DNA from 3 places in the Proteus columbae genome. Region 3 is predicted to be linked to each of the others. Evidence: riboswitches for the same ligand, from Rfam matches in the RefSeq annotation. Region 3 holds a riboswitch; each other region holds the start of a gene.
The links. Region 3 has a riboswitch for thiamine pyrophosphate ahead of thiD (bifunctional hydroxymethylpyrimidine kinase/phosphomethylpyrimidine kinase). Riboswitches for the same ligand answer to the same signal wherever they lie in the genome.
Positions count from the first base shown of each region.

Region 1: it holds a riboswitch for thiamine pyrophosphate, as region 3 does, so the genes downstream of both, thiB (thiamine ABC transporter substrate binding subunit) here and thiD (bifunctional hydroxymethylpyrimidine kinase/phosphomethylpyrimidine kinase) in region 3, are expected to answer to the same signal.
Region 2: it holds a riboswitch for thiamine pyrophosphate, as region 3 does, so the genes downstream of both, thiC (phosphomethylpyrimidine synthase ThiC) here and thiD (bifunctional hydroxymethylpyrimidine kinase/phosphomethylpyrimidine kinase) in region 3, are expected to answer to the same signal.

Region 1 is NZ_CP043925.1:3,198,608-3,203,001, reverse strand. It holds gene thiP (thiamine/thiamine pyrophosphate ABC transporter permease ThiP) at 1-935, opposite strand, end outside; gene thiB (thiamine ABC transporter substrate binding subunit) at 935-1,948, opposite strand; TPP riboswitch at 2,013-2,104, opposite strand; gene rppH (RNA pyrophosphohydrolase) at 2,217-2,747, shown strand; gene ptsP (phosphoenolpyruvate--protein phosphotransferase) at 2,756-4,394, shown strand, end outside.
Region 2 is NZ_CP043925.1:3,717,132-3,721,525, reverse strand. It holds gene thiE (thiamine phosphate synthase) at 1-271, opposite strand, end outside; gene thiC (phosphomethylpyrimidine synthase ThiC) at 255-2,207, opposite strand; TPP riboswitch at 2,349-2,471, opposite strand; gene nudC (NAD(+) diphosphatase) at 2,722-3,507, shown strand; gene hemE (uroporphyrinogen decarboxylase) at 3,596-4,394, shown strand, end outside.
Region 3 is NZ_CP043925.1:2,340,364-2,344,757, forward strand. It holds gene yegS (lipid kinase YegS) at 1-790, shown strand, start outside; gene fbaB (class I fructose-bisphosphate aldolase) at 840-1,889, shown strand; gene thiD (bifunctional hydroxymethylpyrimidine kinase/phosphomethylpyrimidine kinase) at 1,941-2,738, opposite strand; TPP riboswitch at 2,790-2,878, opposite strand; gene F1325_RS11175 (hypothetical protein) at 3,195-3,839, shown strand.

The DNA of each region.
Region 1 (4,394 bases), 860 kb from region 3:
TGTATAAATTGACTGTTAAGACCGTCCGTTATTACCGCTAGAATTGGCGGTACTAAAAAGAGGATCGCAAGAGTGATCACTAAACCATCGGTTATTTTGCTAAAGATAGGATCATAGGGATCACGCCAATGTAGCTTTTGACTGCTTCCCACAAAAAGGGTGCCTTTTAGCTTTTGGCTAATAAGTACTAAACCTAAACAACAAAAAAGCTGGATCAACGCTAACAGTGCAGCGCGGTGTAAATCGTAGTCATAGCTTAACGCTTGATAAATCGCGAGTTCAACAGTCGTTGCCGCAGGACCTCCGCCTAATGCCAATACAGTGGCAAAGCTTGCAAAGCAGAGCATAAAAATGAGTGATGCCGTGGGCAGAATTTGACGCCACAAATAGGGAAATTCAAGAAAACGAAAACGTTGCCAGCCATTCATGCCAAGCTGTGAGGCTAATTGGCGTTGTTCTGACGAAATACTTTCGAGTGCTTGTAATAGCATTCGGGTTGCTAATGGCATATTGAAAAAAATATGAGCTAATAGAATGCCTTGCAAACCATAAGGGGTAAATTGGTAGTCGATCCCTAGCCATTCACAAATTTGAGCAATCCATCCCACTCTGCCATAAACCGTTAAAATACCAAAAAGTGCAACTAGAACAGGTAACACAAGACTCATGGCACATAGGCGTAAAAACAGTGTTCGTCCTTTAAATTGGCGTCGATAGAGTGCTTTGGCGAGCCAAATAGCAGGTAATATCGAAAACAGCGCAGATAAAAAGGCTTGCCAAAAAGTAAAGCGGACAACATGCCATAAATATTCATCAGCAAAAATTGAGGTCAGCTCACCACTTGGTGCGTTAAACCACAATGCGCCAAATGACAATAACGCCACAATAAGCAGTAAACCCGAGGCACATAGCCCCGGGATAAGCCATCTTCCCATTAGCGACTAACCGCAGATTGCCAATTACGAGTCCATGTTTGGCGCTCTTTTGCGACAACATCTGCATCGAATTGTAATGATTTTTCGGGTTTAGGCATCACGGAATAGACGTCAGGTAATGGCATATCAATAACAGGATACATCCAATTGGTTGTAGGAATAGTTTCTTGGAAAGCAGGGGTGAGCATAAATTGCATAAATTGTTGAGCTAATTCAGGTTGTTTGCTCGATTTCAATTTTGCCGCGACTTCGACTTGTAAGTAATGCCCTTCATCGAAAATTGCCGCTGCATAGTTATCTTTTTTATCCGCTAAAATGTGATAACCTGGAGATGATGTGTAACTAAGCACAAAATCACCTTCACCTTTTAAGAATAAGCCATAAGACTCACTCCAACCTTTAGTCACTGTCAGCGTTTTCTCTGACAATTTTTTCCATTCAGAGGCCGTATTTTCAGGGTAAAGTGACTGCATCCATAGCATTAAACCCAAACCCGGTGTGCTGGTGCGAGGATCTTGATACAAAATCTTCCACTTTTCTTTGCTATTTAGCAGTTCAGCCATACTTTTTGGGGGATTAGCAATGCGGTTTTTATCATAGATAAAAGCAAAATAACCGTAGTCATAAGGCACAAAGGTATCATCAGCCCATTTTTCAGGTAGGGTGAGTTTTGATGTATCGATATGACTTGGTGCGAAAAGTCCCGTTTCTTTTGCTGCGTGGATCAGATTGTTATCCAAACCCAAAATAATATCAGCCTTACTCTTATCACCTTCCATACGTAAGCGATTAAGCAGAGAAACACCATCAGAAAGGGCAACAAGTTTTAATTCGCAATCACATTGTTGTTCAAACGCTTTTTTTATTGCAGGCCCTGGCCCCCAATCTGCGGTAAATGAATCATAAGTGTAAACAGTGAGCGTGGGTTTTTGTGCTAAGGCTTGAGTTGAAAAAGTACTTACAATGCCCAGTGCGCCCAGAAGGAAAGTAAAGCGAAGCGATTTAGTTAACACGTTTAGTTCCTCAGTAAAAGTCAGGTAGGATCTGAGGAGTGAGGATGGCAAACCAATGAATATTGCAACATCCTGACTCAAATCCCTACGCCAGTATTAGCTGGATCAGGTTCCACGAGTTTTTCTCAGCCTAAAAAGGCACCCCGTTGAGACTTTCCCATTGTAGATAAATACGCGCGTCGTGCAAAGTCTGTTGATAGAGGTTTACCGTTTGTGGGTAGTATGAAACAATGAGTTATCTTTCAAATTTGGTTATTGAGGTAGTCTAGTGATCGATGATGATGGCTACCGCCCGAATGTAGGGATTGTAATTTGTAATCGGCAAGGGCAAGTGCTTTGGGCTCGTCGCTATGGGCAACATTCATGGCAATTTCCTCAAGGGGGAATTAATCCTGGAGAATCGCCAGAGCAGGCAATGTACCGAGAGTTGTTCGAAGAAGTTGGGTTAAGTCGCAAGGATGTTAAAATTCTTGCCTCCACACGTAACTGGTTACGTTACAAGTTACCGAAGCGTTTGGTGCGTTGGGACACAAAACCTGTTTGTATTGGACAAAAACAGCGTTGGTTCCTCTTGCAGTTAACAAGTAATGATAAAGACATTAATGTTCAACAAAGCAAAACGCCAGAATTTGATGGCTGGCGTTGGGTGAGTTACTGGTATCCTGTTAGACAAGTCGTCTCTTTTAAACGCGATGTTTATCGACGTGTAATGAAAGAGTTCGCACCCGTAGTCATGCCGTTGCAAGAACAAGTGTCTTTACCTCGTCCATCGTATGGATATCGGCGTAAAAGGTATTAGATAACACTATGCTGACACGTTTGCGAGAAATTGTAGAAAAAGTGGCTATGGCAGCGGGGCTTCCAGAAGCGCTTGAACTCTTAGTCAAGGAAACGTGTCAGGCAATGCACACGGATGTGTGTTCTATTTATCTTGCCGATAAACAACGTAGTTGTTTTTATCTTATGGCGACCAAAGGGTTAAAAAAACCTAGAGGGAGAGCCGTTAGCCTCTCGTTTGATGAAGGCGTTGTTGGTGAAGTGGGGCGTCTTTCAGAGCTCATCAACCTCGCTGATATTCGCGAGCATCCTAGCTTTAAATACCTTCCTCAAGTTAAAGAAGATGATCTCCGTGCTTTCCTCGGTGTACCTATTGTCTATCGTCGCCAACTCCTTGGTGTATTAGTCGTTCAGCAAAAAGAGCGTCGCTTATTTAATGAAAGCGAAGAATCTTTTATGGTGACACTGGCGACACAATTAGGTGCAACGTTATCGCAAGTACAAACTAAAGGGCTTTTTGGACAATATCGCCAAAGCCGTATTAAAGCACTTTCGGTTTCGACGGGTGTGGTGATGGCATATGGCTGGCAAGAAGTCGCTCAGCCAATCCTTGAAAATGTATTTAAAGCCAGTGCACTTGATATAAAAGCAGAGCTCAATCGACTCACTGTTGCTTTAGAAGATGCAACAGCAGAATGTCGCCGTTTTAGTAAGCGTTTTATGGCGAATGCACAAAAAGAGAGTGCGGCCATTTTTGATCTCTACTCGCATTTACTTAATGATCCACAGCTTAAACATAAAATGACCGCGATAATCACACAAGGTTATGTCGCAGAATGGGCAGTTAAAGTGGTGGTTGAGAAAGTATCAGCGCAATTTTCCAGCCTGAAAGACGGTTATATGCGAGAAAGAGCGTCTGATCTTAAAGCATTAGGACAGCGTTTATTATTCCATTTAGATGATGATCTAAGCTCAACCAATATTTGGCCAGAGCGTTTTATTTTGGTCGCTGATGAATTAAGTGCCAGTTTATTGGCGGAGTTACCAGAGCAACAACTTGCTGGTGTCATTGTTCGAGATGGCGCAACTCACTCACATTCTGCCATTCTTGTTAGAGCGATGGGAATACCCGCGATTATGGGAGCAGATATTCAACCTGAGCTGTTACATAATCGCATGCTTATTCTTGATGGTTATCGTGGAGAAATATTTATTGAGCCAGAGCCTTTTATTACTCAAGAATATAAACAAATTATTGATGAAGAGAGTGTATTAAGCCAAATTGCAGAAGATCAACTTGAACAGCAAGCGGTTTTAAAAAACGGTGAAGCAGTTAGTGTTCAATTGAATGCGGGATTAAATATAAAATATGAGCAACGCATTAGTGTGGGAATAGATGGTGTGGGTTTATATCGCACCGAAATACCTTTTATGTTGCAAAGCGGTTTTCCCTCTGAAGATGAACAAAAAAACCGTTATCGTGAAATTCTCTCTTTTTTTCCAGATAAACCCGTTGTATTGCGCGCTTTAGACATTGGTGCTGATAAGCAACTTCCTTATATGCCAATTAATGAGGAAAACCCCTGCTTAGGTTGGAGAGGAATAAGAATATTGCTCGATCAACCTGAAATCTTCCTTATTCAGCTACGTGCAATGCTAAAAGCAAATC
Region 2 (4,394 bases), 1.4 Mb from region 3:
CTTGACCAAGATGAACACCGTAAGCGTGATGTTTAATGGCGAGTTGCCAGTAATCGTTGATAAACAGTCTTGCGTGATACTGTTTGCCCAGTTTTATTGCTTCGATGATCTCTTGTTCAACGTCGTCTGGCTGTTTATCTTTTATTCGTAATTGCAGGGTGGTAACGCCTATTTTTAATAGGCGTGCGATCCATTCAACAGAATCAACAACAGGATAAAGCCCAAGCTTTTTTTCTGTTAATGCAAAAGGTGTATTAGAGGATCTGTTCATTTTCAGGCACCTCAACACTGGCGATTTCTGCACTGTGGTATAACTCACTTCCATGCTCTTTAAAGGCTTGAGACATTTTCTCCATACCTGCCGCATAATCGCGTACTTCTTGTGTTATCTTCATTGAGCAGAATTTAGGACCACACATTGAACAGAAATGAGCGACTTTTCCTGAAGCCTGAGGTAGCGTTTCATCGTGATATTGACGTGCAGTTTCAGGATCAAGAGCCAAGTTAAATTGGTCTTCCCATCTAAACTCAAAGCGCGCTTTCGACATTGCATTATCACGAATTTGAGCGCCGGGGTGTCCTTTTGCTAAATCGGCTGCATGAGCGGCGATTTTATAAGTGATAAGACCTTGTTTCACATCTTCTTTATTAGGTAAACCAAGGTGTTCTTTTGGTGTAACATAACAGAGCATTGCGCAACCAAACCAGCCAATCATTGCTGCACCAATACCTGATGTGAAGTGATCGTAACCCGGCGCAATATCTGTAGTGAGAGGGCCTAATGTATAAAATGGTGCTTCATGACAATGTTCCAATTCCTCTGTCATATTGCGGCGGATCATCTGCATTGGAACGTGGCCAGGGCCTTCTATCATGACTTGAACGTCATACTCCCATGCAATTTTTGTCAGCTCACCTAGAGTATGTAATTCAGAAAATTGTGCTTCGTCATTGGCATCTTGAATCGAACCTGGTCTTAATCCATCGCCCAGTGAGAGGGAGACGTCATAAGCGGTACAAATTTCACAGATTTCACGGAAATGTTCGTAGAGGAAATTCTCTTTATGATGTGATAAACACCATTTTGCCATTATCGAACCGCCACGAGACACTATGCCCGTTAGTCGTTTTGCTGTCATTGGCACATAACGTAACAATACACCAGCATGAATAGTAAAATAATCAACCCCTTGTTCTGCTTGTTCAAGCAAGGTATCTCGGAACATTTCCCAAGTGAGATCTTCAGCAATACCGTTAACTTTCTCGAGAGCTTGATAAATTGGAACTGTACCAATAGGAACAGGGCTATTGCGAATGATCCACTCACGCGTTTCATGAATATAACGGCCTGTTGAGAGATCCATTACGGTATCCGCTCCCCAGCGTGTAGACCAAATTAGCTTTTCAACTTCTTCTTCAATTGAGGAGGTGACCGAAGAGTTCCCGATATTGGCATTCACTTTCACTAAGAAATTACGACCAATAATCATTGGCTCTGATTCTGGGTGATTGATATTGGCTGGAATGATTGCTCGACCAGCTGCAACTTCTTGGCGTACAAACTCAGGGGTAATATTGTCAGGGAGATGAGCACCAAAGCTAAACCCTGCGTGCTGTTGGCGTAAAACTTCGCTACGAATTCTCTCTCGCCCCATATTTTCACGAATAGCAATAAACTCCATTTCAGGCGTAATAATGCCTTGGCGAGCATAATGCAATTGGGTCACACTTTTGCCATTTAGCGCTTTTTTAGGGCTTGGTTTTAAGGGAAAACGCAGATGCTCTAATCCAGCATCAGAAAGGCGCTGTTGGGTGAAATCAGAACTTAAAAGTGAAAGCGTTTCGGTATCATTGCGCTCATCAATCCAAGGTTGGCGTATTTTTTTTAAGCCAAGGTTAACGTCAAGTTGAGAATCAGGATCACCATAAGGGCCTGATGTGTCATATACCGGTACAGGTTCATTATCTTCAAAAACAGGGGAATCTTTTGATCCTCCTACTAGCGTTTTATCAAGCTGGATCTCACGCATGGGTACTTGAATGTCAGTGCGTGAGCCTTCGAGATAAATGCGTTTTGAATTGGGGAAGCTTACGCCTTGAATGGTGCTGATAAACTCTTGAGCAGCATCACGTTGCTCTTTTCGTGGACGCTGTTTGTTGATCGTTGGTGAAATATCTTTAACGGATATAGTTTGATTTTGGGACATAGCATTTCCTAATAAATATCATGCAGGCTATTAGCCTGTCGGGTGAATATTGAGAAAAATGCTTGTCTGGAGGTCGCAGGGAGTATCGACAGATAGGTGTATATAGATGTGTGAAAAATATACGCAATGAAGCTATCAAAAGGTCGAATCACTCTTGTTCCCTTCGCGGGTATTAACCCGATCAGGTTCCGCGGATCCCGAATTAACGGTCTCAGCCTGTGTTTATAATAGCCTTATAAACACTAGGCACTCCGACAAGAAGAAGTCCAGTATATGAAAGATTTTAAAAACTACAAGTCCGATATGGGTTATTTATTTAAATCCCAATATTGTTGTTCCCAACCTTTCATTTGTGAAATTTGAATAATGGTTACACTCAATAACATTAATATAATTTATGTTTTTAGTGAGTGGATGTTAATGAATCATAGAAGACAGAGATAATACATTGAGAGGTTCTTGCTAAAGAGAGTATCCTCTATTCTATATCATTATTTTGGATAGAATGGTCGTTATGCATTTATATACATTAACAGGCTCAGAAAAGGGCTGGTGGACAGTCAGTCTTGGTGGGCGAGTGTGGTTACCTAAAGGTGAACTTCCGTTTGGCTTAGCTAAAGATTGGGATCTCATTGGTCAGCACGCCAAAATTGTGGGTGAATGGCAAGGTGAAACAGTTTGGCTTATTCATGGAAAAATGGATAACGACATGTGCTCACCAAGACTTATCGCCTCACAAGATGAAAACTTATTTAAATTAGTCGGTCGTGGTGTTCAACTGGCTGAGTTTTATCGTTCTCACCGTTTTTGTGGTTATTGTGGTTCTAAAATGCGTCATAGTGAGAGTGAATGGGCGTGTTTATGCGATAACTGCCATGAACGTTATTATCCGCAAATTGCCCCTTGCATTATTGTGGGTATTCGACATGAAGATAAGATCTTATTAGCACATCATGTTAGGCATAAACATTCACCTCTTTACACTGTACTCGCTGGTTTTGTTGAGGTTGGTGAAACATTAGAAGAAGCAGTGGCTCGTGAAGTGTTTGAAGAGAGCAATATTCGTATTCGCAATATTCGCTATGTATCATCTCAGCCTTGGCCGTTTCCTCATTCTTTAATGATGGGATTTTTGGCCGATTATGATGGTGGCGAACTACAACATGATCCTTCTGAATTAATGAGTGCGGGTTGGTATCGTTACGATCAATTACCCCAGATCCCACCACCAGATACAATTGCTCGACGCTTGATAGAAGATACGATAGCGAATATCAGACAAGATAAAGAAAAGAGCTAAATAAAGGCGCTGTCTGCCAACAGTTATTTCTCCAGCATGTTACAATGCATGCTATTTTGCGGCCCTATTACTGTTAATGGAGTTAGTCATGAGTGAGTTGAAAAACGACCGCTATTTACGTGCGCTGTTGCGCCAACCTGTTGATGTCACCCCAGTTTGGATGATGCGTCAGGCAGGCAGATATCTTCCTGAATACAAGGAAACACGGGCACAGGCGGGAGATTTCATCTCATTGTGCAAAAATACAGAATTAGCATGTGAAGTGACATTACAGCCTTTAAGACGCTTCCCTTTAGATGCCGCTATTTTATTTTCTGATATTTTAACTATTCCAGATGCAATGGGGCTAGGTCTTTACTTTGAAACAGGTGAAGGCCCTCGTTTTAAATCACCTATCAACAGCCTTGCTGATATTCAAAAACTGCCTATTCCTGATCCTGAAGATGAACTAGGATATGTGATGAATGCAGTACGTGCCATTCGTCATGCATTGCAAGGTAGTGTGCCATTAATTGGTTTTTCAGGAAGCCCTTGGACACTGGCAACCTATATGGTTGAGGGTGGAAGTAGTAAGGCCTTCACAAAAATTAAAAAAATGATGTATTCAGAGCCTCAAGCTCTACATCTATTACTGGATAAACTGGCAGATAGCGTTATTCTGTATCTGAATGCTCAAATTAAAGCGGGCGCACAATCTATCATGATCTTTGATACATGGGGTGGTGTGCTAACAGGGCGTGATTACCAACTCTTCTCATTACACTATATGCATAAGATTGTTGATGGTCTTATCCGTGAATATGATGGAAGAAAAGTACCAGTCACTTTATTTACCAAAGGTGGTGGTCGCTGGCTAGAAGCTATGGCTGCGACAGGTTGCGATGCAT
Region 3 (4,394 bases):
GAGAGTGACTTGGGAATCGAGTGATGTGCGACGTTTTGTACAAGAAGCTATTGATATAAATGCTGAAAACGTTATTGCAGCTGGTGGTGACGGTACAATTAATCGTGTTGCATCTGAATTAATTCATCTTTCAGCTTCATCTCCTCCCACTCTAGGTATTATTCCATTAGGCACAGCAAATGATTTTGCGACCAGCGCACAAATCCCTCGTGATATGGAAAATGCACTTAATTTAGCCGTTAAAGGTCGCGCTGTACCAATTGATGTTATCGCTGTGAATAAGACTCACTATTTTATCAATATGGCATCTGGCGGCTTTGGAACAAAAATCACAACAGAAACCCCTGAAGCCTTAAAATCAGCATTAGGTGGGGCCGCCTATTTTATTAATGGCCTTTTAAGTATTGACTCTTTAAAAGCGGATCATTGCACAATTGAAGCTGAAAATTTTCACTGGGAAGGTGAATCACTGATTTTAGGTATTGGTAATGGGCGTCAAGCAGGAGGAGGACAACAACTCTGCCCCGAAGCATTAATTAACGACAATAAACTCAATATCACCATTGTTGAAGCACACGAATTACTCCCTTCTCTTTTAAATAGTCTGTTTGATCGTAAAAAAAACGACAAGATTATCGAGCGCGACAGTCGCTGGGTAAACATTAGTGCTTCTCATGAAATGGTATTTAATTTAGATGGAGAACCACTTTTAGGGAATAAATTTGAATTTATTGTGTTACCTGAAGCGATCCACTGCCGGTTACCGCCTCAATGTGACTTGTTATCTTAGTGTAGATAAATGACAATCACTCTCATCTCATCATGAACTGGAGTATGTAATGACTGATATAGTAAGTTTGTTAGGTGCTGATGCAAAATCATTATTAGAACATCGTTGCCAAACCATCCCAAGCGAAAATCTCTACCTGCCAGGTTCTGACTTTGTTGATCGTGTTATGATTGATAACAATCGCCCTAATAGCGTGTTACGTTCAATGCAAACCCTGTTTAATCACGGACGTTTAGCGGGAACGGGCTATCTGTCTATTCTACCTGTTGACCAAGGTGTTGAGCACTCTGCCGCGGCCTCTTTTGCCGCAAACTCACTCTATTTTGATCCCAAAAATATTGTTGAGTTGGCTATTGAAGCGGGTTGTAACTGTGTTGCCTCTACTTATGGTGTTCTTGCTTCTGTTTCTCGTCGTTATGCACACAAAATTCCTTTCCTTGTGAAGTTAAACCACAATGAAACCTTAAGCTACCCAGCGCAATATGACCAAACACTGTATGCCAGTGTAGAACAAGCATTTGAAATGGGTGCTGTTGCAGTGGGTGCGACCATTTACTTTGGTTCACAAGAAAGCCGTCGCCAAATTGAAGAGATTTCAATGGCCTTTGAACGTGCTCATGAATTAGGTATGGTCACCGTATTGTGGGCCTATTTACGTAACCCTGCATTTAAAAAAGACGGTGTTGATTACCATGCAAGTGCAGACTTAACAGGCCAAGCGAACCATTTAGCCGCTACAATTGGTGCTGATATCGTTAAACAAAAAATGGCTGAAAATAACGGTGGCTTTAAAGCGATTGGTTTTGGTCATACTGATGAGCGTGTTTACACCAAACTCACCACTGAAAACCCAATTGATTTAGTTCGTTATCAATTAGCAAACTGCTATATGGGTCGTGCAGGGTTAATTAACTCTGGTGGCGCTTCAGGTAATAATGACCTTGAAGATGCTGTACGCACTGCGGTTATCAATAAACGTGCGGGTGGTATGGGTTTAATTTTAGGTCGTAAAGCCTTCAAAAAATCAATGAAAGATGGCGTTGCGCTAATTAATGCAGTACAAGATGTTTATCTAAATAAATCTGTCACTATTGCTTAAAAAAACAATTCTGCGACACGCTAAAGCCCCTTTTGTAGGGGCTTTTTTACATCACCACCAGCGATGAAAATGGTGTACAGGACCAAAACCTTGTCCAACCTCTAAACTGTCGGCATGTTCTAATGCTTGTTGTAAATAGGCTTTTGCTTGTTCAACACAAATTTGCCAGTTAGAAACTTGAGGACGAATAGCGGCCAAAGCGGCTGAAAGTGTGCATCCTGTCCCATGCGTATTTTTTGTATTAACGCGTTTTGAGGTAAATCGCCACTCACCTTCTTGAGTAAACAACCAATCAGGGCTTTCATTTTCGGTTAAATGCCCGCCTTTCATCAACACGGCTTTGCATCCTTGTTTTAGCAATGCATAGCCTTGTTGCTTCATCATTATTTCATCTTGAGCAACTTCACAACCTAGCAGCGCTGCCGCTTCAGGTAAATTAGGCGTGATCAAATCAACCAGAGGCAAAAGCTGAGTAACCATTTTATTAACCGCATCAGGCTGTAATAGAGGATCACCACTTTTTGCAATCATCACGGTATCAAGTACAACAAAAGGGATCGCATATTGCTGAAGCTTGTCGCAAACCACATCAATAATTGAGGCATTAGAGAGCATGCCAATTTTGGCACTATCAATTCGAACATCAGACAAGACAGCATCTAATTGAGCTGCAACAAAATCAGGGGATAAATCATAGACACTACGGACACCACAGGTATTTTGGGCAACCAGTGCCGTCATTACGGTTGTGCCATATACACCCAGTGCGGAAAATGTTTTCAGATCGGCCTGAATACCTGCACCACCACTAGGATCGGTGCCTGCGATAGACAATGCATTGAATCTCACTGATTAACTCCTCCTTTCACCAGTTACAGAAAAGTCGGGCTCTGTTAATCAGCAGAGTTACCTTGACTTCCCTACGCTGGCATTATCCAGATCAGGTTATACGGGTTCATCTCAGCCATAAGGCGCCCCGAGCCAAAGCCTGTAAATTCAGGCGATAAGGAGTATCGCATGCTCAAGATAAAGAAGCTAGTTTGATAGCTCATCTCGAGCTATAGATTCTCTATTGTTGAGATTTGTGATTCAGTAAGATAAATCAGCTAAGGTTGTATATAATAAATACTAAGCCGATGGCTTCTATTGCATGACACATCAATTTAAGGAATATATTTCAGATATATTTAAATAATAAGAATAAAATAAATTATTTTGTTCATTTTAACGACAATCGATATATTATCTGCTAGATGAGGTATTTATAATGCATTTCTGGACAATCACACAATGCGGAGGGGCTAAATGAAAAATGAACCATCGCAACAGAATAATGGACAATCAATGCTTTATCTTATTCCTGATGCAGATTTTAATGTAAAGTTGAAAATTCACTCTAGAAATATTGATCATACAAAAGAATTCCTTGAAAAAGGTGTGGAAGACTTTGTATTACCAGAATATAGCATCCCTAATGGGTATCGTTTTGTTAAATCTTTAAAACGCAATCAATATCGTTTAATTTCAACTACCAATGCACCTGAAACAGTTTATCTTGTAGAACTTATTTTTCGCAAAGACATTATATTTAGTAAAACAACATGTACCCAAGTTAAAGTATGGCGAACTGTTTCTGAAGAACATGATATTGCGACAAGATATCTCCCTAGACACTTCTTTAGTTATTTACTTAAAACATACAACATTGTTGTTTCTGATGAAGAGCAAACCGGTGCAGGTAAGCGTTTTTGGGAAACAATGATTGATTGGGCTTTTACTGCTCACCTTAATGTTTATATTTCAGATGGAACAGAAGAAAACCGCCCTCTAACAGTAGTGAAAGATACTGATGATCTTTATGAAAACTGGGACGCTTTCTGCTGGGGTAAGGATCGTGATACTCATACTCACCGGCTCCTTGTTATTAGCCAAGAAAAATTATCTCAATAAATGCTTTCTTCACGTTGAGAGTGTGTAAGCAACAATTCTTTAATTTGCACTCTCTCAACATAGGATTATCTGTATAAAAAACAAACTGCACTCCTGTTGTTAACGCTTAAAACTAAACGTTTTATAAACCAACCTCTGTTTTTTTCTTTTTTTTATTTAACTCTTCTTATTCGTTACTCTATTATCCGCTGGAAATTAATCTCTTTTTATAACCTAATGTTATTGATATTAAATTTATCTCAATATTTTCATTAAGTCATAAAAATAGCTATTTTATGGAATTTTGCTGTTGAAAATGATCAACCTAAAATTATTTCTCTTTAACCTTATTTATCAGCTATTTATTAGCAATCTAATAAAAACTTAATTTTTCATTAAAAACAATACATTATTATAAAAATAAACAGCATTTAATATCAGAAAAAATTACATCCATAAATATAATAAATCTATTTATTTTCTTTATAACCGATTCTTATCCCTTAAGATTTTATTTAAGAAGTAAAGTTTCAGATACCTCTTATCTTAAATACTTGTCGATTAAATAACACTATT